DNA from 3 places in the Chryseobacterium sp. Chry.R1 genome. Region 3 is predicted to be linked to each of the others. Evidence: riboswitches for the same ligand, from Rfam matches in the RefSeq annotation. Region 3 holds a riboswitch; each other region holds the start of a gene.

Region 1 (10,576 bases), 160 kb from region 3:
GTTACGGATACATTGACAAATGATAAATTAAATTGTATGGAAAACCTTGAGAACGAAAATTTAGAAAATCAAAGTTCTATAAATCTTGATAAAGAAGAAAACGATTTTCAATCGAGAATCGATATGATTGAACTCCGTGTGAGTTTAGAAAAAGTAAAAGCCGAAATAAGTAAGGTGATTGTGGGGCAGGAGAGTATGATAGAACATCTTTTGGCAGCGCTCCTTTCAAATGGACATGTTCTCATTGAGGGAGTTCCAGGAGTTGCAAAAACCATTACAGCAAAGTTGCTGGCAAAAACTATTGATGTAAATTTCAGCAGAATACAATTTACCCCTGATCTGATGCCTTCGGATATTTTAGGGACTTCAGTATTCAGCGTGAAAAATTCGGAGTTTGAGTTTAAAAAAGGACCTATTTTCTCCAATTTTATTTTAATTGATGAGATCAACAGGTCTCCGGCAAAAACACAAGCTGCCTTGTTTGAAGTAATGGAAGAAAGGCAGATTACAATGGACGGTATCCGATATACGATGGAGGAGCCGTTTTTAGTCGTTGCTACACAAAATCCGATTGAGCACGAAGGAACATACAGGCTTCCGGAAGCACAGTTAGACCGGTTTTTATTTAAAATAAATGTTGGGTATCCTAATCTTGAACAGGAAGTTCTGATTATTAAGAATCAACATGAAAGCAGGACCGAAGATAAAACAGAAGCAGTAGGACGAGTTATCACCTCGCAGCAATTAAAAAACTATCAGCAGTTGGTGAAAGAGATCATTGTAGAAGCACAGCTGATGGAGTATATTGCTAAAATCATTGTTAATACAAGAGAAAATCAGTTTTTATATTTAGGAGCCTCACCAAGGGCAAGTTTAGCCTTACTTACGGCATCTAAAGCCTTTGCGGCTTTAAGGGGGCGGGATTTTGTAACTCCGGAAGATATCAAAGAAGCCAGTTATGCAGTGCTGAGACACAGAGTAATTGTTTCGCCGGAAAGAGAAATGGAAGGTTTAAGTGCTGACGAAATAATCAGACAGATTCTGGAGGGAATAGAAATTCCAAGATAAATAATAAGTGATATTATAAAATTTCAAAATGTTGAAGAGATTAATAGATTCCTTGTAGTGGATTTATAAGGCTGCCATAAAATCTGTTATCCACAACCTGAAAAATGAGAAACTTATACATTAATAATCGCTTTTTCTTTACGCTCATTGGAGTGGGGATACTTTATGTTCTGGCTTTTTTCTTTCCAATTTTTATTTATGTAGCTCATATTGTGCTCTTGCTTTGCTTTTTGGCTGCAATGGTAGATTATCTTTTACTTTTTAATCAAAAAGAAGGTGTTTTAGCACAAAGGATCTTACCTGAAAAGTTATCAAATGGTGATGAGAATCCAATAAAAATTGATATTAAAAATAATTATGGTTTTAAGATCAATACTAAAATCATCGATGAAATTCCATTTCAGTTTCAGAAAAGGGATTTTTTAATTCGAAAAGAAATTGATCCCGGCAGAAATGCATTCTTTCAATATATTCTTGAGCCTAAAGAAAGAGGTGAATATAATTTTGGTAGCTTAAATGTTTATACTTCTTCTCCGATAGGTTTTGTTTCGAAAAGATATAGATTCCAGAAAAATGCAAATTTAGCGGCATATCCTTCTTTTGTTCATTTACGGAAATATGAATTAATGGCTCTTCAAAGTGAATTCTTATTGGGGGGTATCAAAAAAATCAGAAAGCTCGGCCATACCATGGAGTTTGAGCAGATCAAGGATTATGTTCCCGGGGATGATATCAGGACAATCAATTGGAAGGCTACATCAAAGACCAATCGTTTGATGGTTAATCAGTTTCAGGATGAAAAATCTCAAAGGATTTTCATGCTGATTGATACTGGACGAACCATGAAAATGCCATTTAAAGAGTTAAGTCTTCTTGACTATTCTATCAATGCGACAATGGCCCTGTCTCATATTATATTAAAAAAAGGAGATCGGGCAGGGATGATGACATTCTCTAAAAAAACTGAAAACAAGATAGCTGCAGAAAACAAATCCGGTCAGCTAAAGAAAATTTCGGAATCACTTTATAATATAAAAACCAATTTTTTTGAAAGTGATTTTAACCGCCTTTATCAGGATGTAAAATATTCAATCAACCAAAGAAGCCTGATTTTACTTTTTACAAATTTTGAAACGCTGGATGGTTTGAACAGGCAGTTAAAATACTTGCGTGGCATTGCAAAAAATCATTTGTTGGTCGTTGTATTTTTTAAGAATTCGGAACTCCAGACTTTAATTCATAAGAATCCGGAGAGTATGCAGGAGATTTATGATGAAGTTATTGCTGAAAAATTTGAATTTGAAAAAAAACTAATCATACAGGAACTTCGAAAGTATGGTATTTATACAGTGTATACCCTTCCTGAAAATTTAAATATTGACGTTATCAATAAATATCTTGAGATCAAAGCAAGAGGAATTTTATAATTTTGCATAGATAACTTTAATACATCATAGATTAATTCTAGGATTTAATAATATAAACAGAACAATGAAAATAACACTTAATAGAATAAACGATGACTTTTTGTTTGAATGTACAAATTCCCAAGGGAATTCCATTCTTTTGGATAATACTTCGCAGCCTGGAGCTAAAGGAGTTTCTCCCATGGAAAGTGTTTTAATGGCAGTTGCAGGATGTAGTGGAATAGACGTCGTGTCCATATTAAAAAAACAAAGACAGGATATCACAGGTTTTAAAGCAGAAGTAGAAGGAGAGAGAGTCCCTGTCGATGATGCTAAGCCTTTTAAATCAATTAAAGTTCAGTTTTTTTTGGAAGGTAACATCGACCCTGCTAAGGCTTTTAAAGCAGCGCAGTTATCATTTGATAAATACTGTTCTGTTTCTAAAACTTTGGAGCCTAACGTAGAAATCGGTTATGATGTATTTGTAAATGGGGAAAAAATTTAAGGATGTTATAAACAAAATAAAAAAGCCGGATTGTTAAAATCCGGCTTTATGCTTATTATGTGTTGTTGAGGGTATTTTCTTTCTTTAAGATTTAAACATTGAGTTTCATTTTCTTAAAGGTTAACGATGTAAATATATGAAATATTTATCAATAATCTATTATAATTATTATTTTTGTTGCTTGTTTTAGTTTATGGCTAAAATTAAGGCATCAATGATGTTCAATACTAAAGGTTAATTAATTGATAAAAAAAATGTACCACTTAAGAAAGTGGTACATTTTTATTCTATCTCGGTTTCATCAGTTTAGCGACCGTTGCCGTCCATCCTGTTTGATGTGAGGCGCCAACTCCACGTCCGTTATCTCCGTGAAAATATTCATAAAAGGTGATATAATCTTTGAAATGCTCATCGTGATTAAACTTATTGTTTCCCCCATTAAAAGCTCTTTGTCCCTGTTCATCTTTAAGGAATATAGAACATAGCCTGTTACTGATATTTTGTGCTACTTCATCCAGATTCCTTTTATCTCCGCTTCCTGTCGGTAATTCCACTTTCAGGCTGTTTCCATAATAGAAATGAAAACGCTGCAGACTTTCGACAATCAAAAAGTTAATAGGGAACCAGATCGGGCCTCTCCAGTTACTATTTCCTCCAAACATTCTGCTGTCACTTTCTGCGGGGGTATAATAAACCACATTTTCTGTCCCATGAACAGAGAAAATAAAAGGATTTTCTTCATATACTTTAGACATGGCCCTGATCCCATAAGAACTTAAAAATTCTTTTTCATCCAGCATTCTTGTCAAGACTTTTGTTAGTCTGTTTTTACGAAGGATACTCATTAAATGTTTTCTGCCATGACCTTCTTCATCCCAATGGGAAACCAGTTTCGTAAGTTCCGGCTTATTTTTCAGCACCCATTCCATTCTTATTTTAAAGTTGGGCATTTTTTCCAATAATCCGTGATCAATAATCTCCACAGCAAATAAAGGAATAAGCCCGACAATACTTCTTAAACGAAGCGTAACACTTTCGCCGTTCCCAAGTTGTAGTACATCATAGAAAAAACCATCTTCTTCATTCCAAAGGCCTTCTTTTCCATCACCCATGTTTTCCATCGCTTCCGCGATGTAAAGATAATGCTCAAAAAACTTAATGGCCATGTCTTCATATACCTGATAGTATTGGGCAAGTTCCATTGCAATTCTCATCATATTCAATGCATACATTGCCATCCAGCTTGTACCGTCCGCCTGTTCAAGATGCTCACCGTCTTTAAGTTCCATATTACGATCGAAAGCTCCGATATTATCAAGACCTAGAAAACCACCGCCGAAAATATTTTTACCGTTTTTATCCTTACGGTTTACCCACCAGGTAAAGTTCAAAAGTAATTTTTGAAAAACCTTTTCCAGAAACAGGAGATCCGGTTTTCCATTGGTCTTCTCATCAATCTTAAATACCCTGAAACAAGACCAAGCATGGACAGGTGGATTTACATCACTTAAGTTCCATTCATACGCCGGAAGTTGTCCATTAGGATGCATATACCACTCTTTGGTTAACAAGAGAAGTTGGTTTTTTGCAAACTGGGCATCAATTAATGCATAGGGAACGCAGTGAAAAGCGAGATCCCAGGTAGCATACCATGGGTATTCCCATTTGTCAGGCATTGAAATAATGTCCTTATTGTGCATGTGGTTCCACTCTGTATTTCTTACATAGTGGTTGAAATCCCTCGGTGCATCAAAATTAGGATCACCCTTAAGCCATTTCCCAACATTATAATGATAAAATTGTTTGTTCCATAACAGCCCCGCGAAAGCCTGACGTTGAACATTTCTTTCGTCATCATTCGTTACATCGTGCTGAACTTCTTCATAGAATTCGTTGGCCTCAGCAATCCGGGTGTTGAAAATCTCATCAAAATGATGAAATGGTTCATCGGTGTCGTTTGGCGACAGCCTGAAATCAAAGGTTTTTGATTGTCCCCCACCAATAATTTCTTCAATCACAAAAGCGGCTTTTGAGCCTCTTTTTTCCGGATTAACGGTATTGGAGTTATGAATAATGTGATCGTTTATACCATCCTTGAAATAGGTGTTATCTGTTAAAGGAGCTCCGTATAATTTCGGTGTATTGGTTTCATTATCACAAAAGAGACTTTTGGCACCGGTGTTTCTTGAATAGAATTTTTTGATGGAAATACTATCATGGTTAATATCAATACAGCCGTCGTATGAGGCGTTTAGCTGCCCCTTATAAGTATTATATCCCCATTTCCAGTTGTTACGGAACCAGGCTGTTGGAGCGACAACAATAGGTGCATCGTTTTGGCTCCTGTTACAAACTGTGATACGGACTAAAAAATCGTCAGCATCTGCTTTACAGTATTCGATGAAAATATCAAAATATTCATCATTATCAAAGATTCCGGTATCAAAGATTTCAAATTCAGCTTCCTTTTTGCTTCGTCTGCCGTTTTCAGATAGCAGGTGATCATAAGGAAATTCATGGATCGGATATTTATACACCATCTTCATATAACTATGGGTAGGCGTGTTGTCCAGATAGTAAAAGATCTCTTTGATATCTTCACCATGATTGCCCTGGGGATTACTCAATCCGAAAAAACGTTCTTTGATCATTTTGTCCTTTTTGTTCCAAAATGAAAGAGCGAAACAAAAAAGCTGTTTGGTGTCCGATATTCCGGCAATCCCTTCTTCACCCCAACGGTAGGCATAACTTTCAGCTTTATCATGATTGGTGAAATTCCACGCATTGCCATTGGGACTATAATCCTCACGAACATTACCCCATTGTCTGTTGCTTACATAAGGCCCCCAGTTTTTCCATTTTATATCCTGTAATCTTTGTTTTTCTGCAGTCATAGTTCATCATTTTTCACTACGAAGGTAATTTTTTTGAAAAATAATTCCAATTTTTTCTATCTGAATAATTCTTAACACATCCTTGTAACTATAATGATTACAGGGATTTTCAGAATAAATTAATTTTTTCATGAAAAAATTAAATAAAATATTATATCTTTGCACCATTCGATCATTCAAATATTGAAAATGTTATCAAGAAAGGTTGAGGGATTAGACCCGATGAAACCTTAGCAACCCTTTGTGCAAGCGAAGAAGGTGCTACGTTCTACCAAATTATTTTTTGGACAGATAACTTACTGAGTTTTTCAGCCATTTCCTGTGGCATTTTCAATTGTATTATAAATAATGTATAATAGAATTGAAAACAGAACTAAAACATATTAATCTTTCGTATCAAACTAATTCCGGAAAGGAATGCAATATCCCGTTGAGCTATCAGACCTTCGGGAAAGAGCTGTTTTCGGCACCTGTTATTTTAATCAACCATGCTTTAACGGGAAATTCCAATGTATCGGGAACAAATGGCTGGTGGAAGCAATTAGTAGGAGATGGCCAGGTGGTTGATACCAATGTCTATACGGTTTTGTGTTTCAATATTCCCGGAAATGGTTACGATGATTTTTTAATTGAAGAATATGAAGAGTTTACTCCTTCGGATATTGCAGGCATATTTTTAATAGGGCTAGAATTACTTAACATTAAAAGCCTATATGCGATTATCGGAGGTTCTCTTGGTGGAGGAATAGGATGGGAAATGCTGGTTAAACGTCCGGAACTTGCAGAAGTATTTATTCCCATTGCCTGTGATTTCAGAACTCATGATTGGCTGCATGCGCAATGTATGGTTCAGAAATTTTTATTAAATGGAAATGACGCTCCGTTACAAAAGGCAAGAATCCATGCAATGCTATGTTATAGAACCCCACAATCTTTAAACGACAGATTTCAAAATAAATACAATACCGCAAAAAATAAACTTGAATCGGAAGATTGGCTTGAATATCACGGAAAAGCTCTTAATGAAAGATTTAGTTTAAAATCTTATCAACTGATGAATCATTTGCTGATGAACATTAATGCCGAGGAAGAAAGGCTTGAGAATATACAGGCACGAATGCACTTGATCTCCGTTGATACAGATTTGTTCTTTCCTGCTTCCGAAATCCGGATGTGTTTTGAAAAACTGAAAGGTAAAAAAAAGAATATTTCTTATCACGAGATCACCTCAGTTCACGGGCATGATGCCTTCCTAATGGAATACAAACAATTAAATAATATCATTAAAACCATTTTATTACAGAAAGAAACTGAACAATTACAAGAAACCTGTAATAAAGCTAAACAATAAAGAATGAACAGATGAAAAATGTTAACGAAATAAAATTTTTAAAGAACAGATCAATCATCAAATTTGAAGGAGAAGATTTCTTAGGGGAAATCGGTATTGACGGTAGAATTTTTAAAGCACTTACTTTAGCCAGGATTAGTGTAGGAGTGATCTCACAACAGGCTATAGAAAACGGAATATCAATTTTGGTTCACGAAAACGATTCTGAAAATGCGGTTAATTGTCTGATTGAGGAATTTGAAGCGGAAAGGAAATCAGGAGCAGTGTCTCAGATTTATAGTATTAATAACGTTTCAGTTCTGGGGTTTGTAGCTGAAGATTTTAATAAAATACTGGCGGAACTGGCAAGAAATAATGTTTTTCCTTTGCTTCTGAATCAGATAGCAAGTGAAAAAAGAGTAAATATTGTAGTTACTTCTTCTCAGGATGAGAAAACTAAGAATATCATTGAATCTGAAATATCCAAAAAACCTAAAACCGTTCATCTTGCAATCATTGGACATGGGAATGTGGGTAAAACTCTGATTGACCAGGTATTGGAATCTTCCGAAGAAATTAAGAGACGGAAAAAAATAGATCTTAAAGTAGTGGCTGTTGCTAATTCAAGAAAAATAGCATTCAATAAAAAAGGCTTTGATCATAATTGGAATGATGAGGTTTTAGTTGCTGAAAGCCCTTCCAATGTTGATGAACTGATCAGTTTCTCCAGAGAGAATCAGCTGGAGAATCTTATTGTGGTTGATAATACGGCGAGTAAGGATTTTGTTAAGAATTATCATGCTTTAGCTGAGAACGGATTTGATCTTGTATCTTCCAACAAGATTTTCAATACCCTTCCAATAGAAGAATATCGTAAACTAAGATATACGTTGAATAAAAATAACAGACGATATCTTTATGAGACCAATGTGGGAGCAGGTTTGCCTTTGATCGATACCATTAAACTATTGCACCTGTCAGGGGAAAATATTACAAGAATTAAAGGCGTGTTTTCAGGTTCTTTAAGTTATATCTTCAATAATTTTTCAGTTAGAGATGAGAAATTTTCAACCATTATAGGAGAAGCAATGGAGAAAGGATTTACTGAACCGGATCCTCGTGAGGACCTTTCAGGAAATGATGTTGCAAGAAAGCTTTTGATTCTGGCGAGAGAGTTGGATCTGATTAATGAATTCAATGATATTAATATTCAGAATCTAATTCCTGAAAACCTTCTTTCTATTGACAAAAATGAATTCATTTCCAGATTGGGAGAATTGGACGAGGAATACCAGAAAATTAAACAAAATCAGGAGGCAGATCATGTTCTACGATATGTAGGCGATCTACATGGTGATCTTCAAAAAGAAAAAGGAGAACTTGATGTAAAATTAATTTCTGTGCCGGCTACTTCCGCATTAGGGCAATTAAAAGGATCAGATTCCATTTTTGAAATCTATACGGAGAGCTATGGTGAAAACCCTATTGTAATTATGGGAGCCGGTGCGGGAGCACAGGTAACCGCGAGAGGTGTTTTTGGTGATATTTTAAGAGTAAGTGAAACAAAATAAATCAATGTACGAATGTAACGATATAACAGTGTGCCGATAAAAATGGCTCAGATCAGATTCGATCGATTCATTGGTAAACTGTTGCATTGATACATGATATTAAAATTAAAACTATATGGAAAATTTTGAAACGTTTGCAATAAGAACGCAGACTGAACGAACTCAGTTTGATGAACATTCTACTCCGCTCTATCTTACATCCAGCTTTATTTTTCAGGATGCAGAGGATATGAGGGCGAGCTTTGCAGAAGAAAAATCAAAAAATTTATACAGCAGATTCTCTAATCCAAACGTTACTGAATTCACCGATAAAATTGTGAAAATGGAGGGTGCGGAAGCGGGATATGCTTTTGCTACCGGAATGGCAGCAATTTATTCAACATTTGCAACTCTGCTTGATGCCGGAGATCATATTGTAAGCTGCCAGTCTGTTTTTGGATCTACACACACACTTTTTACAAAGTATTTCCCGAAATGGAATATTGAGACTACCTATTTTAAGGCAGAAGATGCAGAAAATGTTGAAAAGCTTATCAAACCTAATACAAAAATTTTATATCTGGAAACTCCGACTAATCCGGCAATTGAGATTCTGGATCTTGAGTTTTTCGGGAAAATTGCAAAAAAACATAATCTTATCTTCATTGTAGATAATTGTTTTGCCACCCCTTATCTTCAACAACCTATCAAGTACGGAGCTGATATTGTGGTTCATTCGGCAACAAAATTAATTGACGGACAAGGAAGGGTTCTTGGTGGAGTTGCGGTAGGAAAAGAAGACCTTATCCGGGAAATCTATCTTTTTGCAAGAAATACAGGTCCAGCCATGTCTCCTTTTAATGCATGGGTTTTATCTAAAAGTCTTGAAACTTTAGCCATCAGAGTTGAAAAGCATTGTGAAAATGCATTGAAAGTCGCTGAATTTTTAGAAAGCCACCCGAATGTGGAATTAGTAAAATATCCTTTTTTACCTTCACATCCAAGTTATGAAGTAGCAAAAAAACAGATGAAATTAGGAGGGAATATTGTCGCTTTTGAAATCAAAGGAGGAATTGAAGGAGGTCGAAAATTTTTAGATAAAATAAAGATGTGTTCACTTTCAGCAAATCTTGGTGATACCAGAACAATTGTTACACATCCTGCTTCTACTACACATTCCAAATTAACCGATGAGGAAAGGAATGAAGTGGGAATCACTGCCGGCCTTGTACGTTGTTCTGTAGGGTTGGAAAACGTGGAAGATGTTATTGCAGATTTAAAACAGGCATTGGATTAACTCAATTGAAATGGGCTTTAGCCCATTTAAGAAAAATAATATTAACGGCTTTAGCCACAATCTACAAAATGAAAAGTTCAGAACAATTATATAAGGCACTCTCCGAAAGAATTTTAGTTCTTGATGGGGCTATGGGAACGATGCTTCAACGATACAAATTTGAAGAAGAAGACTATCGTGGTGAGCGTTTCAAAGATTATCCGCATCTGGTTAAAGGAAATAACGACCTACTTTCCCTCACACAGCCTCATGCTATTGAAGAAGTTCATAGAAAATATCTGGAAGCGGGAGCTGATATTATCGAAACCAACACATTCTCGGGAACTACAATTGCAATGGCAGATTATCATATGGAAGACCTGGTTTATGAGCTGAATTATGAATCTGCAAAAATAGCCAGAAAAGTATGTGATGAATTCACGGCTAAGAACCCGGATAAGCCTAGGTTTGTAGCAGGATCTATTGGTCCTACGAACAGAACGGCAAGTCTGAGCCCTGATGTAAATGATCCGGGATATCGCGCCAT
Region 2 (10,576 bases), 670 kb from region 3:
ATGAGGAAAACATGGAGATAGCACTGAGATCGGGAGCAGAAGGTCTTGCCTTGCTGGGAGGGATCTGGATGAATGAGCAACCTGTAAAGGCATTTAATCAGTGCAGGAATAGAATGTTGGAATATAATTATCAAAACAGGTAGAAATTGGTCAAAGAAAAATTACAATATATTTCCCAGGGAAATACGAAAGAAGAACAGGAATTGAATATTTACAGGGCTCTGGACGCCGGTGTAAAGTGGGTGCAGGTTCGTTGGAAAAACGCGCCTGGGAAAGAGCTTTTTGAATTGTGTGAAAAATCAAAATTACAATGTACCGAATACGGGGCAATATGTATTATTAATGATCACATACATTTGGCAGAACTCGTAGATGCTGATGGTGTCCATTTAGGATTAGATGATGATACAATCACTCAGGCAAGACAAATTCTGGGTCCTGAAAAAATAGTCGGGGGAACAGCTAATACATTAGAGCATGTCCTGCAAAGAATTGATGAATCTTGTGATTATATCGGTTTGGGGCCATTGCGGTATACACCGACAAAGGAGAAATTAAGTCCGGTACTGGGCTTTGAAGGGTATCAGCAACTGATCCGGGATTTAGAAAAAAGATCGGTTAAAATTCCTGCAATCTATGCAATTGGAGGTGTACGTCTTGAAGATGTAGAATTATTACAGGAAATTGGAATCCATGGAGTTGCTGTCTCCGGACAAATTACAGGCAGGCCGTCTGTCGTTAATGAATTTATAAAATCTTTCAAATGAATCAAATACTAACAATAGCAGGAAGAAATTTCGAATCAAGGCTATTTCTGGGAACGGGTAAATTCGGAAATCTGGCAGAAATGACACAATCTATTATTGCATCAGAAAGCAATATGGTGACAATGGCACTGAAAAGAATTGATGCTCAATCTGAGGATGATGGTATTCTCACGGCACTGCAGCCCACCAATACCCATCTTCTGCCTAACACCTCCGGAGCCCGTACTGCGAAAGAAGCGGTATTAGCTGCGCAATTGGCTAGGGAAGCGTTAGAAACAAACTGGGTGAAACTGGAAATACATCCGGACCCTAAATATTTACTGCCGGATCCTATTGAAACATTATATGCAACGGAAGAACTTGCGAAGCTTGGGTTTATTGTAATGCCTTACATTCATGCTGATCCCGTTTTATGCAAACGGTTAGAAGACGCAGGGACAGCAGTGGTTATGCCATTGGGAGCCCCTATCGGAACGAACAAAGGTCTTCGGACGTTGGATTTCCTGGAAATTATCATTAGCCAGAGCAACGTTCCTGTGGTAGTTGATGCAGGAATAGGAGCCCCATCTGATGCGGCAAAGGCCATGGAAATTGGTGCTGATGCCGTATTGGTGAATACTGCTATAGCCGTGGCAAAGGATCCGATCAGTATGGCAATTGCATTTAAGGAAGGGGTTATTGCAGGAAGAAGAGCTTATGAAGCCGGACTGGGCTCGATTAGTTCTCATGCTGAGGCATCAAGCCCCTTGACTTCATTTTTATTTGAATAAATCGTATTAGAATGAAAAATTTTGAGGAGGTTTTCACATCCTATGAGTGGAATGATATTAAACAAAAACTGGAAAATGTCACTTTATCCGATGTAGAATACAGCCTTCAGAAGAAGCAGAAAACATTGGATGATTTCCTTAATCTTATTTCAATGGCTGCGGCACCGAAATTAGAAGTGATGGCTGGTATGGCGAGAGCGATTACCCAAAAACGTTTTGGCAAAGTAATCCAGCTTTATGCACCTTTATACCTTAGTAACGAATGTCAGAACATTTGTACCTATTGTGGTTTTAGCTTAGACAATAAACTGAAAAGAAAAACACTTTCCGATACTGAGATTATGATAGAAGCAACGGTTCTGAAGGCCATGGGAGTAAATCATATATTGCTGGTAAGCGGTGAAGCGAATAAGACCGTAGGAATTGCCTACTTTCTGAATGCTGTTCGGTTATTAAAATCCCATTTTGCCAACATTTCTATCGAAGTACAGCCATTGTCAGAAGATGAATACCGATTACTCCATCAGGAAGGAGTTCATTCAATCCTTGTGTATCAGGAGACTTATCATCAGGAAGTGTATAAGCAGTATCATCCGAAAGGTAAAAAATCAAATTTTAATTTTCGTCTGGAAACACCTGACCGAATAGGAAGAGCAGGGATCCATAAAATGGGGTTAGGTGTTTTATTAGGATTGGAAGATTGGAGAGTCGATAGCTTCTTCAATGCAGCCCACATTGATTACCTGCAAAAGCAATATTGGAAAAGTAAATTTTCCGTATCATTTCCGAGATTACGGCCCGCTGAGGGAATCATAGAACCCAACTTCATTATGGAGGATAAAGAGCTTTTGCAACTTATTTGTGCTTACCGGATATGGAATGAAGATCTTGAAATTTCCATTTCTACCAGGGAGAATGAAAATTTCAGAAATCATATTGTATCTCTTGGAGCCACTTCCATGAGTGCCGGATCTAAGACTAATCCGGGAGGCTATGCTGTAGATCCTCAATCGTTGGAACAATTTGAAACCAGTGATGAAAGAAGCATGCAGGATATAAAAAATGTGATCAGGAATGCGGGATATGATCCTGTTATGAAAGATTGGGATTCTGTGTACAGTGGTTTTTAATAGAATGATCATGAATAGCGAAGAAATGTTTTCCAGATACAGCCGTCAAATTTTTATTGATGAGATTGGTACTTCAGGGCAACGAAAAATACTTAATGCGAAAGTGCTTGTTGTGGGGGCTGGTGGATTGGGGAGTCCTGTTATTCAATATTTGGCAGCGGCAGGAGTTGGCATTTTAGGGATCGCAGACTTTGATAAAGTAGAGCTTCATAATCTGAACAGGCAGATCATTCATAATGAAAAAAGTGTCGGGATATCCAAAGTGTCCAGCGCAGTACAATTTGTTGAAGCACTTAACAGGCATATTACTATTATTCCCATTGATGAAAAGATAGATCTTTCAAATATTGAAAGGATAATTTCCAGATATGACCTGATTGTAGACGGATCAGATAACTTTTCTACACGGTATTTAATTAATGATGCTTGTGTGAGACTAAAAAAACCGGTGGTTTATGGAAGTATTCTGGGCTTTTCCGGTCAGGTGGCAGTATTTAATTACAGAGAGAGTAAAAACCTGAGGGATCTTTTTCCTGAACCACCGGTGGATGAAGATACCCCGGATTGTGATAGTTTAGGTGTTCTGGGATCATTACCCGGAATAATAGGAAGTATGATGGCACATCTGAGCCTGAAAATAATTACAGATCTTCCTGTGAATACCAATCAGCTGACTTTGGTCGATACTCTGGACTGGAGATTTCACACCATCGATTTTTAATTATATTGTTTTTAAATAAATCGGGCAATAAGAATATTCTTACTGCCCGATTTTATGATAATTGATATGTTGATGTAGTATTAAAAGACTATAACCTGATTATTTACTATCCTGTTGCATTACCCCTCCGTTATCCTCTTTCTTGCTGCTGTTTAAGATATTCGGATCCTCTTTAGCCAGTTTGTTTTTGGTTGGGATCTTGTAATTAATGGAAAGTCCGAAATTTCTTGTGTCATATTTTGTTCTCAAAGTAACCGCTTCTCCGGATGGCGGATTAGAACGGACCTGCATTACCTGTCCGTTAAAAATATCATTAGCAAAAACAGAAACAGTAAGACGGTTATCCAAAAACTTTTTAGTCAGTGTAATATCCAGTGAATTGCTGAATGGTTTTTCTGCTGTGAAGTAGAAATAACCTGCTTTTGGCGTCAGGTAGCTGTAGTTTGCTGTTAGCTTAATCTGTTTAGGCAGAATAAGTTGGGTCATCACATTGAAAATCCAGAATCCTTTGTTGTTTAAATTATCAATATCATGTTTCTGATATCCGGCATACAGATACATAAAATTGATTTTGTCCGGATTAAAATCAAACTTCATGATTTCGCTCATGGGCTTACTAAAAATCATGAAAGGGACAGGAAGCCCTACATTGAAATTGTGGATCCTCATGCTGGAAATGTTTATCTGCTCATTAAACAGGTTTTTTCCATTTTTTCTGATGATCTGTGCAACCTGATTTTTAGCAGAACTTACACTATATCCGATGAATGCATAATCAAAGGCAGAAAGTTTTACTTCATAATTGTTAAAGATCGTAGGCTGCAGATTCGGATTTCCGGTAACCTGGGTATTCGGTCCCTGAAATGTAGTGTTATTGGGATTAAGTGCAGAAATACTTGGCAGACTGATCTTCTTGTTATAGTTTGCTGAAACAGAAACCTGATTCATAAAGCTGTACTGAACACTTGCATTTGGAAATAATTTAAACTTATTAAAAGGGATCAGATTTTTCTGAACTATTGCACCGGTACTGTCAATCACCCTTGTAATTCCAGAGATGTCATAATTTTCAGCCCTGGATCCTAATGTGAAATCGAATTTTTTCAATTTAGCCTGGAACTCAAGATAGGTGGAAGCGGTCTGTCGTTGATAGTCCAGATTGGTCAAACCTCTGCTTTGGGTATCGAAGTTTTGTTTTTCATATAATCCACCGAAACTTACCTTTCCTCCATCAAGGATCTTGATGGGCTGCGAATAATCCACTTTAAAATTAGCAATTCTCATGTCAGATTCATTGTTCAGTAAAAGACCATCCGAAAATCTTGGAAAGTTTTCGTTAGGATTGATGTAACTGATATCTCTGAAAATATTATTCTGATCAAATTTACTCGTTGATTTGGTATATCCGAACTGGAAATCCAGTTTTTGAGATTTATCACTAAAGCGTTTCTGATAGGTTATTACCGCTTCCTGTCTCAAATTATTCGTGTAGGCGGCATCAAATGCATGAAAATATCCTTCCCTGATACTGTCTTTAACAGGAATGTACGGTAGGTCAGCAAAACCGTTACTATCTGTGTAATTGCTGTTTTTATTATGATAGATATCGTAATTTAATAATAATCTGTCCTGTCCCAGATCAAATGTTAAGCCCGATTTCGCGAAATAACCACGGCCGATTCTATCCGTATTGCTTAATAATAAATCATTTTGATTCGAATTCAGCATACTTTCCCGATAGTTCTGTCCGATGTTCAGCTGCCATCCGAAATATTTATTACGGGCGTTTAAATTTAAAGAGTTGCTGGTTCTGCTTCTCAACTTACCGTAGTTGGTAAATGAATAATTTCCTGAATAAGTTGCCGTAAGATATTTATTGGCATTTTTGTTCGTAATGATATTCATAATTGCGCCCCCGGAAGTTGCCGGGAATTCAGCGCCAGGTTGAGTGATCACCTCAATTCGGTCTACAGAATTGGCAGGCATCCCTTCCAAAAATGAATTAAGTTCATTGGAAGTAATGTTTAAGGGGCGTCCGTTAAGATAAACATCAAGGATCTTTCCCTGATACATCATACCGGCAATATCAGTAGACACCAGACCCGGAAGTTTTTTGATACCCTCTAAAACATTTCCGTTGTTCAGCTGGGGCTGTTCTGAAAAATCAAAAATAGTACGGTCTGCCTTTTGTTCAACGGCTTTTTTAGTTTTGGTAATTACAACGCCTTCGATCTGCTTTTCCTTGACCTGGTTGTTGGTTTTTTCCTGAGCCTTTGTGACAATAATGCTTAAGGAAAATAAAACGAGTACAATTTTTTTCATAATGGTTTTTACTACTACTCAGTTAGACGTTTAAAATAAAAAAATGTTACAAGGAAAGTTTTTAGAGGGTTGTTTTATTCCATGAAATACCTCACAATAGGATATAATTATATTGCATCATCATACGGCTTGGTTTTGCGATTAATTTAAAAATTTTACAAATTATTTTTTTATTTGTAAAATAGTTATATCTTTGCCTCACAATTATCAAGAATCTCATAGATGGGATAGCAACCTGCAAAACAAGCAAGGTGCTGAAATAGATAAGCCGGCAAGCTCCGGAAAAAATGTTTTTCTATTCATTCCCATCTTACAATTTTTGTTTAAAATTTAAAATCAATGTTTAAGAACAGGGAAAATTACAGCACAATGAATTTGACTTTTTGCCCGGCAGATATCGAAGCAAAGCTTCTGTATGCTGGTGATCACTCATGGCATTTCGTGATGTGTATGTGTTGTTGTTCTTAGCCTCTGGTTTCTATTAACTAATAAAATCGTTTATCATTTTTCTTTTAGCCTTGTGTTTTCAAGGTTACAGGATACTTTTTGCTTAAAATTTTAAGCAAACAAAAAAATTATAACAAAAATTTAAAAATAAAACACATGCGCCATTTTAAAAATAGAAGTATCATTGCTTCGGCCACTTTAATTTCGACGTTTTACTTCGCCCAGTCTGATACTCTAAAATCAAAAAAAATCGATGAGGTTGTTCTTCTCGGTTCAAGAGGATCAGGTAGATCATTAACAGATACTCCGGTTCCGGTAGACGTTATTAACATTTCAAAAATATTGAAACAAAGCCCGGTTAATAATATAAGCCAGGCTCTAAACTATATTGTCCCTTCTTTTTCCTCCACATCGCATACTGTAAATGACGGGACGGATTTTGTGGATCCTGCACAGTTGAGGGGTTTAGGTCCCGATCAGGTTTTAGTTTTACTTAATGGGAAAAGAAGGCATCAGTCTTCACTCATCAATGTAACCCTTACACCAGGTAGGGGTTCGGTGGGAACAGATCTTAATGCGATTCCTGCTTTTGCTTTAGATAAAATTGAAGTGCTTCGGGATGGTGCTTCTGCTCAATACGGATCTGATGCTATTGCAGGAGTTGTCAATTTAGGTCTTAAAAAAAGATTGGGGCTATCCGGTCAGTTATTTTTGGGAGGATATGCTTCACCGGTTACCAACAATTTTTCCGGTGGACTGGATGGAGAAACCATCTCTTTAGACCTGAATTATGGATTCAAACTTGGAAAACAGGGGTTCTTCAATATTACTACATCAACCCAATACCGGGATCCTTATTCCCGAGCTGGTGTGAGGAATGGCGATATATACAATGCCTATAATGCTATTAACTACAGGGCTGCTCAAGATGGGATAGATATAGACGGGCTTTATAAGAATATAAATAATACTTCCAATAGCCAGCAAATTATCAATACGATTAAGCAGTATGCAACAAAAGTAAATTATTTTTCATCTGATTTACAGAATAAAATTGCAAACGCCAATAATATTTCAACTTTACAGGGTTTATTAGGAGGGGATGTTACCAATGATGAACTTGCATATAGAGGACTTCAACGGAAAGATTTCAGTATCAGGGCTGGACAATCGAAATTGCAGTCAGCACAGGTTTATTATAATTCAGAAATTCCGATTAATGATGACTGGAAGGTGTATTCTTTTGGAGGATATAGCTACAGGCTTGGGAATGCCGGAGGTTTTTTCCGTTTGCCTAATACCGAGAGAAATATCAATTTTATAACACCCAACGGATATCTGCCGCAAATTGAGTCTACCATTAATGATTATTCATATGCAGCTGGGATCAAAGGAAAATGGAATGACTGGAATATAGATCTCAGTAACACTTTTGGAAAGAATACTTTCAATTTTGGAGTTGTTAATACTTTTAATTCTTCATTGGTCAACAACTCTCCAAGAAGATTTGATGCAGGTGGACTTGAGTTTTTGCAAAACACCCTAAACCTTGACTTTTCCAAAAAGTATGATGTATTGCATGGGCTGAACATTGCATTTGGAGGGGAATACCGTTATGAAAATTATAAGGTGAATGCCGGTAACGAGAATTCTTATGCCTCTTATGATATTTATGGAAATGTAGTGACCGTAAATACTCCAAAAAATGAGCTTGTGACTGATTTTTTTGGCGTAACAAGACCTGCCGGTTCCCAGGTATTTCCGGGATTTAGTCCGGATAATGCTGTTTCCGGAAATAGAAATAGTGTGGCCGGATATGTAGATGTGGAGCTGGAACCAACGGATTGGTGGCTGGTAGAAGGTGCTTTGCGCTATGAAAACTATTCAGACTTTGGATCTACCTTTAATTATAAACTAGCGACTAATGTGAAGTTGGCTGATAATTTTAATTGGAGAGGTGCTGTTTCTACAGGTTTTAGAGCCCCTTCATTAGCCCAGATCTATTATAGCTCAACATCAACCTTAATTCAACAGGGTAATACTACCCAGGTAGGAACTTTTAGGAATAATTCCGAGGCTGCACAGGCGCTTGGGATTCCAAAACTGAAACAGGAAACCTCTCAGTCGTACAGTACAGGACTTACTTGGAAAGCTCCAAATTTAAATCTTGTGGTTACAGCAGATGTTTATTATATTAAAATTAAAGATAGAGTAGTGCTCACTGATTTGTTTTTCAGGCCTAAAGGTACTATAGGTGTAGATTTTCCTGAAGGATCGGATCAGGCGATTCTGCAGGATGCTTTTGACCTTGCAAGAGCTAGTGCCGCCAATTTTTTTGCGAATGCTGTAGATTCCCAGACCAAAGGGCTTGATCTTACCATTTCCCAGACATCCAATTTAGGTTCAGGAATTAATCTGGAAAATAACTTTGGGCTCAATCTGAATCAGACCAGAAGAATAGGAAATATCCATGCCTCTCCAAAATTAGTTAGCCAGATAGACAGTTACTTTTCTGAGCCCAACAGGATTTACTTTGAAGAAGCCGTACCTCGGGTAAAAGCAACTCTATCCAATAATCTTAGAGTTTCAGGATTTAATATTTTATTGAGGAATTCTTTCTTTGGAAAAGTAACCGACGCTGATGTATTGGATGCTAATTTTGATGGTGTAGTAGGAAAACAGGAACACTTTGTATTGAATAATCGTTTTGTAACAGATCTTTCAGTAGGCTATGACTTCAGTAAAAATATATCTGCAACCATTGGAAGTAATAATATATTCAATGTGATGCCTTCTAAAAATCCACTAATCAATTCCCTGACAGCAGATAATCAGTTTGTATACTCCAGACAGGTTTCCCAATATGGTATTGGAGGGCGATTTCTGTTTGCAAGGGTAGAATTTAAGTTTTAAATGCTCTGGAAGCTTTGAAGCATAAACCCATATAAACAAAGGCAGAGATTTCAACTTAAATCTCTGCCTTTATATTTATAAAGAAGAAAATTCTGTGAACTCATATTCTGCAGAGCAGGTTAGAAGTTGTCTGAGGACTGCTGCATGTCCGTTTCCTACGATTACAAGAATCCTGTCGTCACTCTGATGCGGAATATTCTGTATATTACGGAATATTCTCAGATTCCTGCTATACCAGTTCATGGCAAGTATATCAGCTCCGTCATAATCCCTTAATTTAAAATCTCCACTCAGATAAGCGCCATATCCATATTCGTGATATTCTTTGCTGTTAAGATATTGGAAGGTGTTCATAAGTGAGCTAAAGTTTTTGGCTTCTGAATGATTATAGAAATCAGTAAAGTTTTGAGAAATAGGGTCGTCACTTTTATAATCATATCCCTCTGTAAGTTTCTTAAAATACAGTGAGTCAGTCTTTCCAAACTTTTCCATAAGATCTTCTAATATGGAAGAGGCGTCTACACTGAATAGTTCATTGATCTTTAGTTCATTGGCAATTCTCATGGCAAGCTGATACCGTTCATCTCTTTTATCATGGTGTTTTCCTTCATTATACTCTTTGAGTTTTTGATTGGCGTTCCATTCGGGTGAAGCTTCAATAGCAATCTTTGTTGGTCTGAACTTCTTAATATAATTTACCAGATCGGTAACCTCTTTGGATGTTTTAGGAGATAGTACATCGATCTGGTCCTGTTTTTTGATTTTGTGGGCATCCAGATTAGGATAATCAAAATGGAATGAACCAACTACTAATACTTTTGTTTTTGGGGAAGGGAAGAAATCTGATGGTTTTTTTTGGGCCTGAACAAAGCAGGAAAATAATAGAAGAGTGTAAAGAAGTGTTTTCATGATATTTTATTACTATTCTTAAAACAACTTATTATATAGATTTATTACATATTCCTATAAAAATTGAAGGTTATCATATAAAGTATATATATAGATATAGATAGATAATAAAAAAAAACATCCCGGTCGGGATGTTTTTTTTTATCGGGGCATAAATAGATTTATGCCTCTTGCTGTTTAATAAGATTCAATGCTGAACCAGCTTTGAACCAGTCGATTTGTTGATCATTATAGGTGTGGTTAGCCATAATAATATCCTTGGTTCCGTCAGCATGTACAAATTCGAGTGTTAACTGTTTTCCGGGAGCAAACTGATCTAAATCTAAGAAGTTAACAGTGTCGTCTTCCTGGATTTTATCATAATCTGCCTCATTAGCGAAAGTTAATCCCAGCATCCCTTGTTTTTTAAGGTTGGTTTCGTGGATTCTTGCAAATGATTTTACCAATACTGCTTTTACACCAAGGTGTCTCGGCTCCATTGCTGCGTGTTCTCTTGATGATCCTTCACCATAGTTCTGGTCTCCCACAACAATGGTAGGAATACCTGCCGCTTTATAAGCTCTTTGAACAGCCGGAACTTCACCGTATTCACCCGTT
Region 3 (10,576 bases):
CTTAACGAATACATTTTACCAAGAGCGGATTCATTTTCAATCGGGGGACAGCCTATTGCCGATGTTTATATCAATATGAAAGTTAAAAAAATGTTCTTCTTTGTTGAAGGGCAACAGATAGGTACACTTATCTCATCTAATAAAGCCTATGCATTTCCACATTATCCGGTTTATGATTTTAGACTGAACCTTGGAATTGTTTGGTATTTGTTCAACTAAAATCATGACACCAGTTGAAAACAATCAGTAAAATATCATTTAATGATATAGAAAATATACCTCAGTTAATAAAAGATTTTTTAAATCATAAAATTGAGGGTTTTGAAGAAAATACATTTTCATTAGACCATTTTAGAAAAAAAATTCATCTAAAACAAGAATCTTTTACTTCAGAACAGAGAGTGGTATTATCCACCGCTCTTGAACAACAGTTATCCGGACTCATACTTTCTAAAAAGCAAAGGGAAAATTTAAACAACATAAAGCTTCCTGATACTTTTACTATAACAACAGGTCATCAACTAAACCTTTTTTCGGGGCCTGTTTTTTTTGTGTATAAAATTTTACAAACTATTAAGACTTGTTCTTATTTAAAATTTAATTTTCCGGACTTTAATTTTGTTCCTGTCTATTGGATGGCTTCTGAAGATCACGATTTTGCTGAGATCAATCACTTCAAAACCGAGAGTAATTATTACGAAATTAATGAAAAGTCTGGTGGACCTGTCGGGAGAATTCAGATAAGCGATACATTTTTCATTTCTGAGTTTGAAAAGGAATTTAAGGATTCTGTTTTTGGGACAGAGCTTATTTTAATGCTTAAAGAAGCTTACAAAGTTGGGAATACTCTTACAGAAGCTATAAAGACATTAGTGAACAGACTTTTTTCAGAGTTTGGTTTGTTAATCATTGATGGGGATTCAGGCATATTGAAAAATCAGGTCAAAGAAATTTTCCGGGAAGAGTTAATTCATTCTGCATTATATCATGCTTCTAAAGAAAAAGTGAAATTTCTCACAGATAAATATGGAAAGGTTCAGGTGAATCCCAGGGAAATTAATTTGTTTTACCTTTCTGACACGAGAGATCGGATAGAATTGGTAGGCGATCATTATAGTGTGGTGGATACTCCCATCCGGTTTACAAAAGAAGAGGTCTTAAATGAATTGGATAAAGCCCCGGAAAGATTTAGCCCTAATGCATTAATGCGTCCGGTTTATCAGGAAAAAGTATTGCCTAATTTAGCTTATATCGGAGGTAATGCAGAAATTATGTATTGGCTTGAGTTAAAAGACTATTTTACTAAAATAGATATCCCTTTTCCTGTTTTGATTCCCCGAAACTCAATGTTGTTCTTACAGGAGAAAGTATTAAAAAAAATAGATAAGCTTGATCTGAAAGTTGATGATTTCTTTCAGAATTTTGCAGCTATTACGAACAACAGGATCTTAGATAATAGTAGTATTCTCAGGTTACTTGAAGAAAAAGAATCTCTTTTGATCAATAGCTTTTCTGAATTACGGTCTATCGCCGAAACTACCGAGAAATCTTTTGGAAATATGGTTAAGGCGGAAGAAATTAGACAGCTCAAATCTTACAAAAGGATGAAAAAGCGACTTCTTCATGCAGAAAAGATAAAACAAAGTGAATTGCTTGAAAGGTTGGAAAATTTATTTTTAAACGTACATCCTTCTAAAACATGGCAGGAAAGGGTTTATAATTTTAGTGTATTTTTCGCCGATTATGGATATTCATGGCTTGAAACTTGTTTAGAAGAAATGGTGGTTCAAGAATCAAAATTAATAATTGTTGCCATTTAATTTTAAAGGAGTATTTTTGTAAATTATAATTATCTACTATGATAAAAAGGTTTTTTATTCTATCCAGTTTATGTATGGTTTTGGGCGTTTCCGCTCAACAATCACATACCGTAGTTAAAGGAGACAATCCTTATAATATTGCCAAGAAGTATGGTATAACGGTGGATGAACTGCTGAAACTAAATCCAAAATTTAAAGATGGAAAGTTGACAGTCGGTGATGTGCTTACAGTTAAATCTGATAAAAGCACTTCTGCTCCTGTTACAAAAAGTGCTGTCATTGAAAAAGCTAAACCCAATGCTCAGCTTGGTAAAATTGTATTACAGCCGAAACAAACCATCTATGGAATTACAAAGCAATACCGTATTTCTGAAACTGACTTGAGAAAGCTGAATCCTGAATTGGATTCTCATATGAAGATCGGTGATGAGATTACATTACCTTTTGAAAGCATAAAAAAATATGGAGGCAACCAACAACCTGTTGTAGCTTCAAAAACTGTAGAAGCAACTGCTAATAATACTCTATCAACTGCTGTGGCAACGGATGAGGATAATTATACAATTCAATCAAAAGATAATTATTACAGAATTACAAAACAATTTGGAGTTAGCCAACAAGAGCTGTATGCTTTAAATCCTGGATTGGAAGAAAAAGGATTAAAACCAGGAGAGGTTATCCGTGTTAAAAAATCAAATAGCAATGTTGCTAATGTAATTACGGAACCTGTTAACCCTAAAACTAAAATTGATTCAGGCAACGAAAAGTCATCTGCTAATAATTCCTCTAACGTGAATGCAGAGGCAGGAGATGAATATGTTACTTACACTGTTCAGCAAGGGGATACTGTTTTCTCTATTGTGAATAAATATGGTATTTCCATTGACGAATTAATCGCTTTAAACCCGGATTTAACCCACGGACTAAAGACCGGAATGATTTTGAAAATTAAGAAGCTTGATCCTGCATACATTAAGAAAAGCGGAGATGCTTTAAGTGTTGTTTTGATGCTTCCTTTCGGCTATAGTACAAATGAAACTCAATATAGGGGAATGGCAATGGATTTTCTTACAGGAGCTAAATTAGCCATTGAAAGAAATGCAAGAAACGGTCAGAAACTGGATATTAAAGTAGTTGATTCCGGTAATGAAGCTTCATTTAGGAATTCATTGACTCAAATCAATCCTAATAATACAGATTTAATTATAGGCCCATTCTTTAAATCGAATGTCATTGATGTTTTAGACTTTACTAAAAGCCAGAAAATTCCAATTGTAGCGCCGTTTGCAAATTCTCCGGAATTGTATAACTACAGTAATCTGGTTATTATTGAAACGAATGATCAAACCTATGCGGATAAAATTGTAGATGAAGTAAAAACTGTATACTCGGATCAAAAAATTTATATAGTTGCAGACAGCAAAAAGGAAAATGCAAATTATATTAAAGCTGGTCTCGAAAAGGCAGTGAAAAATCCAAATGTAACAATTGTAAGTTCTCCTGCAGAAATTAAGGCAGACCAGAATATGATGACGGGACAATCTGCTCCTGTAATAGCTATTTTAGCGAGTGATAACGATAGTACGGGAGAGGCTTTTTCAAATAGAGTTATTGCCCTGACAAAAGAAGTACAGGGAATAAAAGCTTTTAGCCTGTATTATGCTCCAAGTTTTGAGAAAAAGGTAGACGACCTTAGTCAGGCGAGTCTGGTTTATTTAATGGACAGAAAAATCAATACGGACGGAAGTTTTGAAAAAGAGATTTTGGCAGCCTATAAAGGTAAATATTGCAAGACTCCTCCCAAATATGCAATTATTGGTTTTGATGTTGTCAATGACATGTTAACCAGAGAGAATAAAAAAGGAGAAATTTTTAAACAAATGAATAAAGTTCAAACTCAGCTTGCAACCAAGTTTGAATTTGTAAAGTCCAAAGCTAATGGAGCTTATGTGAATACTGGTTATCGTGTAATCCGATTAGTTCCTTAGTGAAGTACATTGGATGAAAGAAAATCTTCACATTATGTTTATATTTGCATAATATTTTAAATTATTAGATGAAAGCACTTGTATTTCCTGGGCAGGGTTCTCAGTTTGTTGGGATGGGAAAAGAACTATATGATTCTCGAAAAGACATAAAGGACTTGATGGAATCTGCCAATGAAATTTTAGGTTTCGATATTTTATCCCTTATGTTTAATGGGACAGAAGAAGATCTAAAGAAAACCGAGGTTACTCAGCCTTCTATTTTTATACATTCTGTAGCTGCTTTAAAAGCTGTAAATGGACTTGGTGCTGAAATGGTAGCCGGTCACTCTTTAGGAGAATTTTCAGCATTGGTCGCTAATGGAGTTCTGTCTTTTGATGACGGTCTTAAATTAGTTTCTGAACGAGCAAAAGCAATGCAGGAAGCTTGTGATATTAATCCAAGCTCAATGGCTGCAATTTTAGGATTGGAAGATGCCAAAGTTGAAGAAATTTGTGCACAGATCAATGGGATTGTTGTTCCTGCAAATTATAATTGTCCTGGACAACTTGTAATTTCAGGAGAAACTGCTGCCGTAGAAGAAGCTTGTATTAAATTGAAAGAAGCGGGAGCAAAAAGAGCATTATTGCTACCTGTTAATGGGGCTTTTCATTCTCCATTGATGCAACCTGCACAAGAAAGATTGGCCGCTGCTATTGAACAAACTAAATTCAGAAAAGCAACGATTCCAGTTTATCAGAATATTACCACGACTGCAGTTACAAATCCTGACGAAATTAAGAAAAACCTGATTGCTCAGTTAACAGGTCCTGTAAAATGGACACAATCTGTTCAGAATATGATTAAAGACGGAGCATCTAACTTTGTAGAAGTTGGACCAGGAAAAACTTTACAGGGATTGATCAAGAAAATTGATAGTTCTGTAGACGTTGCTTCGGCAATCTAAAAAATAAACAAATGGGCGAAATATTTTCACCGGGAAAGCTCATGCTTACTTCAGAATATTTCGCTATAGATGGAGCTCTTGTCCTAGCGGTACCAACCAGGCTGGGACAAGAGTTTTTCTTTGAAGAAACGGAAGATGGGAAATCATTGGTTTTTTGGGAAGCTTATCATCAAAATAAACTATGGCTGAAAGTGATCATTGATTATTCCTCTTGGAAAATCCTTGAGACAAATATAGCTCCCAGTGCCGAATTTCTTATAAAAACGTTGAAAAACGTCCAAAAGCTTTCTACTCGTAAATTCCAGAATGCAGATTCATACTTTTTAAAAACAAATCTACAGTTCCCTTCCGATTTTGGATTGGGAAGCAGTTCAACATTAATGAACAACCTTTCTGTGTGGGCTGATACAGATCCTTTCATGCTAAATAGTCTAAGTTTGGGTGGAAGTGGTTATGATATTGCTGTCGCAAAGGAAAAATCAGCAGTTTTGTATCAGAATAAACCGGTAATACAATATAAAAGAATAACCTTTGATCCTATCTTTAAGGACGACTTGATTTTTATCCATTTAAATCAAAAACAAGACAGCAGGGAAGCAATCGATCTGTATAAGTCCAAAATAAAATCCCGTAAACTGATCGAAGTATTTTCTGCCCTTACCAATGAAATTCTATTATGTAATGAATTAAATGATTTTTGTCATTTAATGACTGTTCATGAAAGAAAAATTTCTGATTTTCTGAATATTCCTACCGTTAAAGACAAATTCTTCTCCGACTGTCCGGTTTTTGTGAAAAGTTTGGGTGCCTGGGGGGGAGATTTTGTAATGAGTGCCAAATTTAGGGGCTTTGAGGACTATTTTCGGGGAAAAGGTTTTGCGACTATTTTTGAATGGGCTGATATAATTGCTTGATATTTAACAATTTGCCGTTCTGTTTTTTTCTTTGTCATTCTGACTTATATCATTATATTTAACCACCTGTAACACTAAATTAATATTTAATTTTGTTGGACTAAAAAAAGAAATAGAAAATATAAGTAAAATGAAACACGCTAAAATCATCCAGGATTTGCAAAAATTAGGGATTAAGGGAGACTACGAAATAATATATAATCCCTCATATGAGGAATTATTTCAAGCAGAAGTTTCTCCTGAAAATCAGGGTTTTGAGAGAGCTGAACTTACGGAATCTGGTGCAGTATCAGTAAAAACAGGAATTTTTACTGGCCGTTCTCCAAAAGACAGATACATTGTTCAGGATGATGTTACAAGAGACACAATTTTCTGGGATGGCAAAGTGAACTTGCCTACAACAGCAGAAATCTTCAAGTCTTGTAAAGAATTAGTGCTAGACCAACTTTCTTCTTCTAAGAAAATTTATGTTGTTGATGCATTTTGTGGAACAAATGCTGACACAAGACTTAAAGTGAGATTCATCGTAGAAGTTGCATGGCAGGCGCATTTCGTTACTAATATGTTCATCCGTCCATCTCATTATGAGCTGGAAAACTTTGGAGAACCTGATTTCACTGTTGTGAACGGTTCTAAAACAACGAATCCGAATTGGGAAGCTCAGGGACTAAATTCCGAAAATTTTGTAATGTTCAACCTTACGGAAAAATTACAGATCATTGGAGGAACCTGGTATGGAGGAGAAATGAAAAAAGGAATGTTTGCAATGATGAACTATTACCTTCCGCTAAAAGGAATGGCATCTATGCACTGTTCTGCAAACGTAGGAGAAGAAGGAGATGTTGCTTTGTTCTTCGGCCTTTCCGGAACAGGTAAAACAACTTTATCCGCTGATCCTAAAAGATATCTTATTGGTGACGATGAGCACGGTTGGGATAACAATGGAGTTTTCAACTATGAGGGAGGTTGCTATGCAAAAGTAATTGACTTATCGGAAGAAAAAGAACCGGACATTTTCAGAGCAATTAAAAGAGATGCTCTTCTTGAAAATGTTGTTGTAAATAATGGTGTTTCCGATTATACTGATAACTCAATCACTGAAAACACGAGAGTTTCTTATCCGATTTACCATATTAACAAAATTGTACTGCCTTCTAAAGCTGGGCATGCTAAGAAGATCGTTTATCTTTCAGCTGATGCATTCGGAGTATTACCTCCGGTTTCAATTTTAGATGAAAATCAGGCTCAATACCACTTTTTATGTGGATATACTTCTAAATTAGCAGGAACTGAAAGAGGAATTACTTCTCCGGAACCTTCATTCTCTCCGGCTTTTGGTGAGGCATTTCTTACGTTACATCCTACCATGTACTCTAAAACCTTGATTGGTAAAATGAAAGAACATGGAGCAAAAGCTTATTTGGTAAATACAGGATGGAACGGTACAGGAAAAAGAATCTCATTAAAAGATACAAGAGCCATTATTGATGCAATAATTGATGGATCTATTGAGAACGCCCCTAAGGCGCAAGTGCCTATTATGAACTTGGAAATTCCTACTTCTTTACCTAATGTTTCAGAAGGTATTCTGGATCCAAGACATACATATAGTGATGCTTCAGAGTGGGAAGAGAAGGCTAAAGACTTAGCATCAAGATATATTAAGAATTTTGAACAGTATTGTAACACTGAAGAGGGGAAGAAGCTGGTTGCTTCCGGACCTCAATTACAAGAACAAACAATATAAGAAAAGCAAAGCCTCATCATTGATGAGGCTTTTTAATGTATTAAAACATCCTGAAAGCTTAATAAAGCCAGTCTGTATCCTTGCATTCCAAAGCCGGATAATACAGCGTCCGTGTGAGCTGCTGTTACTGACTTTTGCCGGAATTCTTCTCTTTTATAGATATTGCTAATATGTACTTCAATCTTAGGCTTCTGTATATTCTTTAAACAGTCGGCTATAGCATAAGAGTAATGTGTAAAAGCCCCCGGATTGATAATAACAGCATCAAAATCATCTTCCTGAAGCCTGTTAATTAATTCTCCTTCAATATTCGATTGATAATAGTTCAGTTCGTAAGAAAGGAATTCATCTTTTAGTTTTTCCAAATATTCATCCATTGAAATTATTCCATAAATTTCAGGCTCTCTTGTACCCAGCAGATTAAGATTCGGTCCGTTTATGATTAAAATTTTCATAACATAAAATTAAAAAGTTTTTTTCGATTAGTGCGGATATTTTACGGGTTTTATTTGAAGAAAATGTTTTACATTATTTTTAATGATATTTCTCATGTTTAAAAATTTAACATTTTCTCTAATGGTTTATTAACAGGTGTTTTAAGTGAAAATTAAGTTAATTTTTGAGAATTTAAAATAAAAAATAAATTAGTCTACTTGTTTTATAGACTAATTGTTTTTAGATTTGCAACCATATTTCGATCGGCTTATAAAGAAAGATGGAGGGAACTGACCCTACGAAGTCTTAACAACCTGCATGATGCAAGGTGTTACATTCAGCCTTTTAAGGAAAAATAAGCATTTGGTTAAATCAATTTCTTGATGCCCTTTGCTGTGTTTTCCGCAAAGGGTGTTTTTTTAATATTTAACAAATAAAATTGATTATGGTTAGTAAAAGTTTATTCAAAGCTGGTGTTTGGATTTCACCCGGTGCTTTGTTTTTCTTAGGCATTATTAGTGTTAATGGGCAGGAGATAAAGCAGAAGAAAGATACGCTTAGGGAAAAAGATATTGATGAAGTCGTTGTGGTAGCTTACGGTAAAGCGAAAAAGACGAGTTACACAGGTTCTGTAGCGACGATCTCCAGCGAAAAGATTAATAATCGGCCGGTAACCAATATTACAAAAGCTTTGGAAGGGCAGGTAGCGGGATTGCAGGCAGTAAGTGCTTCTGGCCAACCGGGTGCTACGGCAACAATCCGTATCAGGGGGATCGGATCTATTAGTGCCTCAAGTAATCCTTTATTCGTGGTGGATGGAATTCCTTTTGATGGAAATATCAATTCTATCAGCCCAAATGATATAGAATCAATTAGTGTTTTGAAAGATGCTACGGCAAGCTCTCTGTATGGATCAAGAGGTGCTAACGGAGTGATTATTGTGACTACAAAGTCAGGGAAAAAAGGAGAATCACGAATCAATTTTAATATCAGTCAGGGATTTTCCAGCAGGGCTGTAAAGGACTATGAACAGGTTACCACGGACCAGTATTTTCAATTATATTGGGAAGCAATGAGAAATGGATATAAATCAGGACAGGTTTCAGCACAACAGGCTGCACAAATGGCCACAGATAATCTTGTGAATAACCTGGGCATCAATCCATATGGTTCTAACTATGCAAAACCGGTAGGGACAGATGGAAAACTGCTGCCTGGAGCAAGGCCTTTATGGAATGATGACTGGAGGGATATACTTCAAAGAGTGGCTTCAAGAAACCAGGTTGATCTTGATTTTAGTGGCGGAAATGAAAAAGGAAACTATTTTTTCTCATTGGGATATCTTGATGACAAGGGTATTGCCATAGGATCCGGATTTACAAAATACAGTACAAGATTGAAGATTAATAATGAAGTGAAGAAATGGTTAACTGTTGGAGCAAACCTTAGTTATACCAATAGTCTTCAGGAGGCACCACCATCTTCAGATTCAAGAACTGATAATATTATTAATGCGGCCAGAGTAATTCCTTCTTTTTATCCATACTATGAAAGAAATCCAGATGGAAGCTATAAGCTTGATGCTAACGGAAATACAATTTACGACTTCGGAAAGTACAGGCCGACAAGTGCTTTGCAAAATCAAAATGCAGCCGCAACTTTGCCATTGGACAAAAATGAAAACAGGGAAGATAACTTTTCAGGAAAAGGGTATTTGGATTTTACGTTCTTACCGGAATTAAAATTTAAATCCAGTTTTTCAATTGACCTGGTAAATTACAATGGGCATTATTATTCAAATCCGCTGCTGGGGGAGGGTAGTGAAATAGGAGGTTCGGTGACCAAGACAAATTCACGGACATTATCTTATACAACCAGTAATATCTTGACCTATGATAAAAAATTCAATCAGCATCATTTCAATATTCTAGCCGGACAGGAGTTTTATCATTATGAGTATCAGACGATATCCGGAAGCCGAAGTCAGTTTTCTTTACCTTATTATTATGAACCGGATGCAGCGGCTTTATTAGGAGGTTTTAGTGGTAATAGTGATAAATTAGGTTTACTGAGTTTTTTAGGTAAAGCAGAGTATGATTTCAATAACACTTATTTTATTTCCGGATCTGTAAGATCAGACGGATCTTCCCGTTTTTCACCTCAAAACAGATGGGGAACTTTCTGGTCAGTAGGAGGTTCATGGAAGGCGTCTAATGAGCAATTCATTAAAAATCTAAATTTCTTTAATCAGCTAACCCTTCGTGCGAGTTACGGAGGACAGGGAAATGATAAGTTGAGTACTTATTATGCTTACCAAAGTCTTTACGCATTTTACAATAATCTGGGAGAAGGAGGAACAGTTGCTAGCAGGCTTCCCACTCCTGATCTTAAGTGGGAAACCAATCTTAACTTGAATGTGGGGTTGGAGTTTGCTATTCTTAAAAACAGGGTTAAGGGTAATGTGGAATATTTCCAACGTCAAAGTAAAGATCTTTTATTTGACAGGCCTTTGGCTCCCTCTCTTGGTTTTAGTGGTTATTCAGCGAATATTGGAGAACTGAAAAATACAGGTTTTGAATTTTCATTATTCACAACTCCGATTAAAACGGACGATTTCCAATGGGATGTTGATGTTAATGTAACAACCCTAAAAAACAGAATTACGAAACTTCCTAAAGGTCCAATTGTAACAGGAACTAAATTATTGCAGGTTGGCGGTTCTGTTTAT

The links. Region 3 has a riboswitch for S-adenosylmethionine ahead of AAEU33_RS03205 (TonB-dependent receptor). Riboswitches for the same ligand answer to the same signal wherever they lie in the genome.
Region 1: linked by a shared signal. The riboswitch ahead of AAEU33_RS02475 (alpha/beta fold hydrolase) and the one ahead of AAEU33_RS03205 (TonB-dependent receptor) in region 3 are both predicted to bind S-adenosylmethionine.
Region 2: linked by a shared signal. The riboswitch ahead of AAEU33_RS06310 (TonB-dependent receptor) and the one ahead of AAEU33_RS03205 (TonB-dependent receptor) in region 3 are both predicted to bind S-adenosylmethionine.

The regions. Positions count from the first base shown of each region.
Region 1 is NZ_CP151793.1:515,323-525,898, reverse strand. It holds gene AAEU33_RS02495 (MoxR family ATPase) at 37-1,068, shown strand; gene AAEU33_RS02490 (DUF58 domain-containing protein) at 1,173-2,495, shown strand; gene AAEU33_RS02485 (OsmC family protein) at 2,560-2,979, shown strand; gene AAEU33_RS02480 (glucosidase) at 3,267-5,873, opposite strand; SAM riboswitch class I at 6,063-6,171, shown strand; partial or broken gene AAEU33_RS02475 (alpha/beta fold hydrolase) at 6,235-8,774, shown strand; gene AAEU33_RS02470 (O-succinylhomoserine sulfhydrylase) at 8,890-10,050, shown strand; gene AAEU33_RS02465 (homocysteine S-methyltransferase family protein) at 10,119-10,576, shown strand, end outside.
Region 2 is NZ_CP151793.1:1,337,817-1,348,392, forward strand. It holds gene AAEU33_RS06280 (thiamine phosphate synthase) at 1-143, shown strand, start outside; gene AAEU33_RS06285 (thiamine phosphate synthase) at 147-767, shown strand; gene AAEU33_RS06290 (thiazole synthase) at 764-1,537, shown strand; gene thiH (2-iminoacetate synthase ThiH) at 1,549-2,667, shown strand; gene AAEU33_RS06300 (HesA/MoeB/ThiF family protein) at 2,678-3,388, shown strand; gene AAEU33_RS06305 (outer membrane beta-barrel family protein) at 3,488-5,710, opposite strand; SAM-I-IV-variant riboswitch at 5,910-6,008, shown strand; gene AAEU33_RS06310 (TonB-dependent receptor) at 6,314-9,070, shown strand; gene AAEU33_RS06315 (DUF5694 domain-containing protein) at 9,146-9,979, opposite strand; gene AAEU33_RS06320 (aconitate hydratase) at 10,141-10,576, opposite strand, start outside.
Region 3 is NZ_CP151793.1:671,937-682,512, reverse strand. It holds gene AAEU33_RS03240 (putative porin) at 1-219, shown strand, start outside; gene bshC (bacillithiol biosynthesis cysteine-adding enzyme BshC) at 234-1,820, shown strand; gene AAEU33_RS03230 (LysM peptidoglycan-binding domain-containing protein) at 1,859-3,808, shown strand; gene fabD (ACP S-malonyltransferase) at 3,877-4,752, shown strand; gene AAEU33_RS03220 (GYDIA family GHMP kinase) at 4,764-5,666, shown strand; gene pckA (phosphoenolpyruvate carboxykinase (ATP)) at 5,797-7,413, shown strand; gene AAEU33_RS03210 (type II 3-dehydroquinate dehydratase) at 7,446-7,868, opposite strand; SAM riboswitch class I at 8,114-8,210, shown strand; gene AAEU33_RS03205 (TonB-dependent receptor) at 8,294-10,576, shown strand, end outside.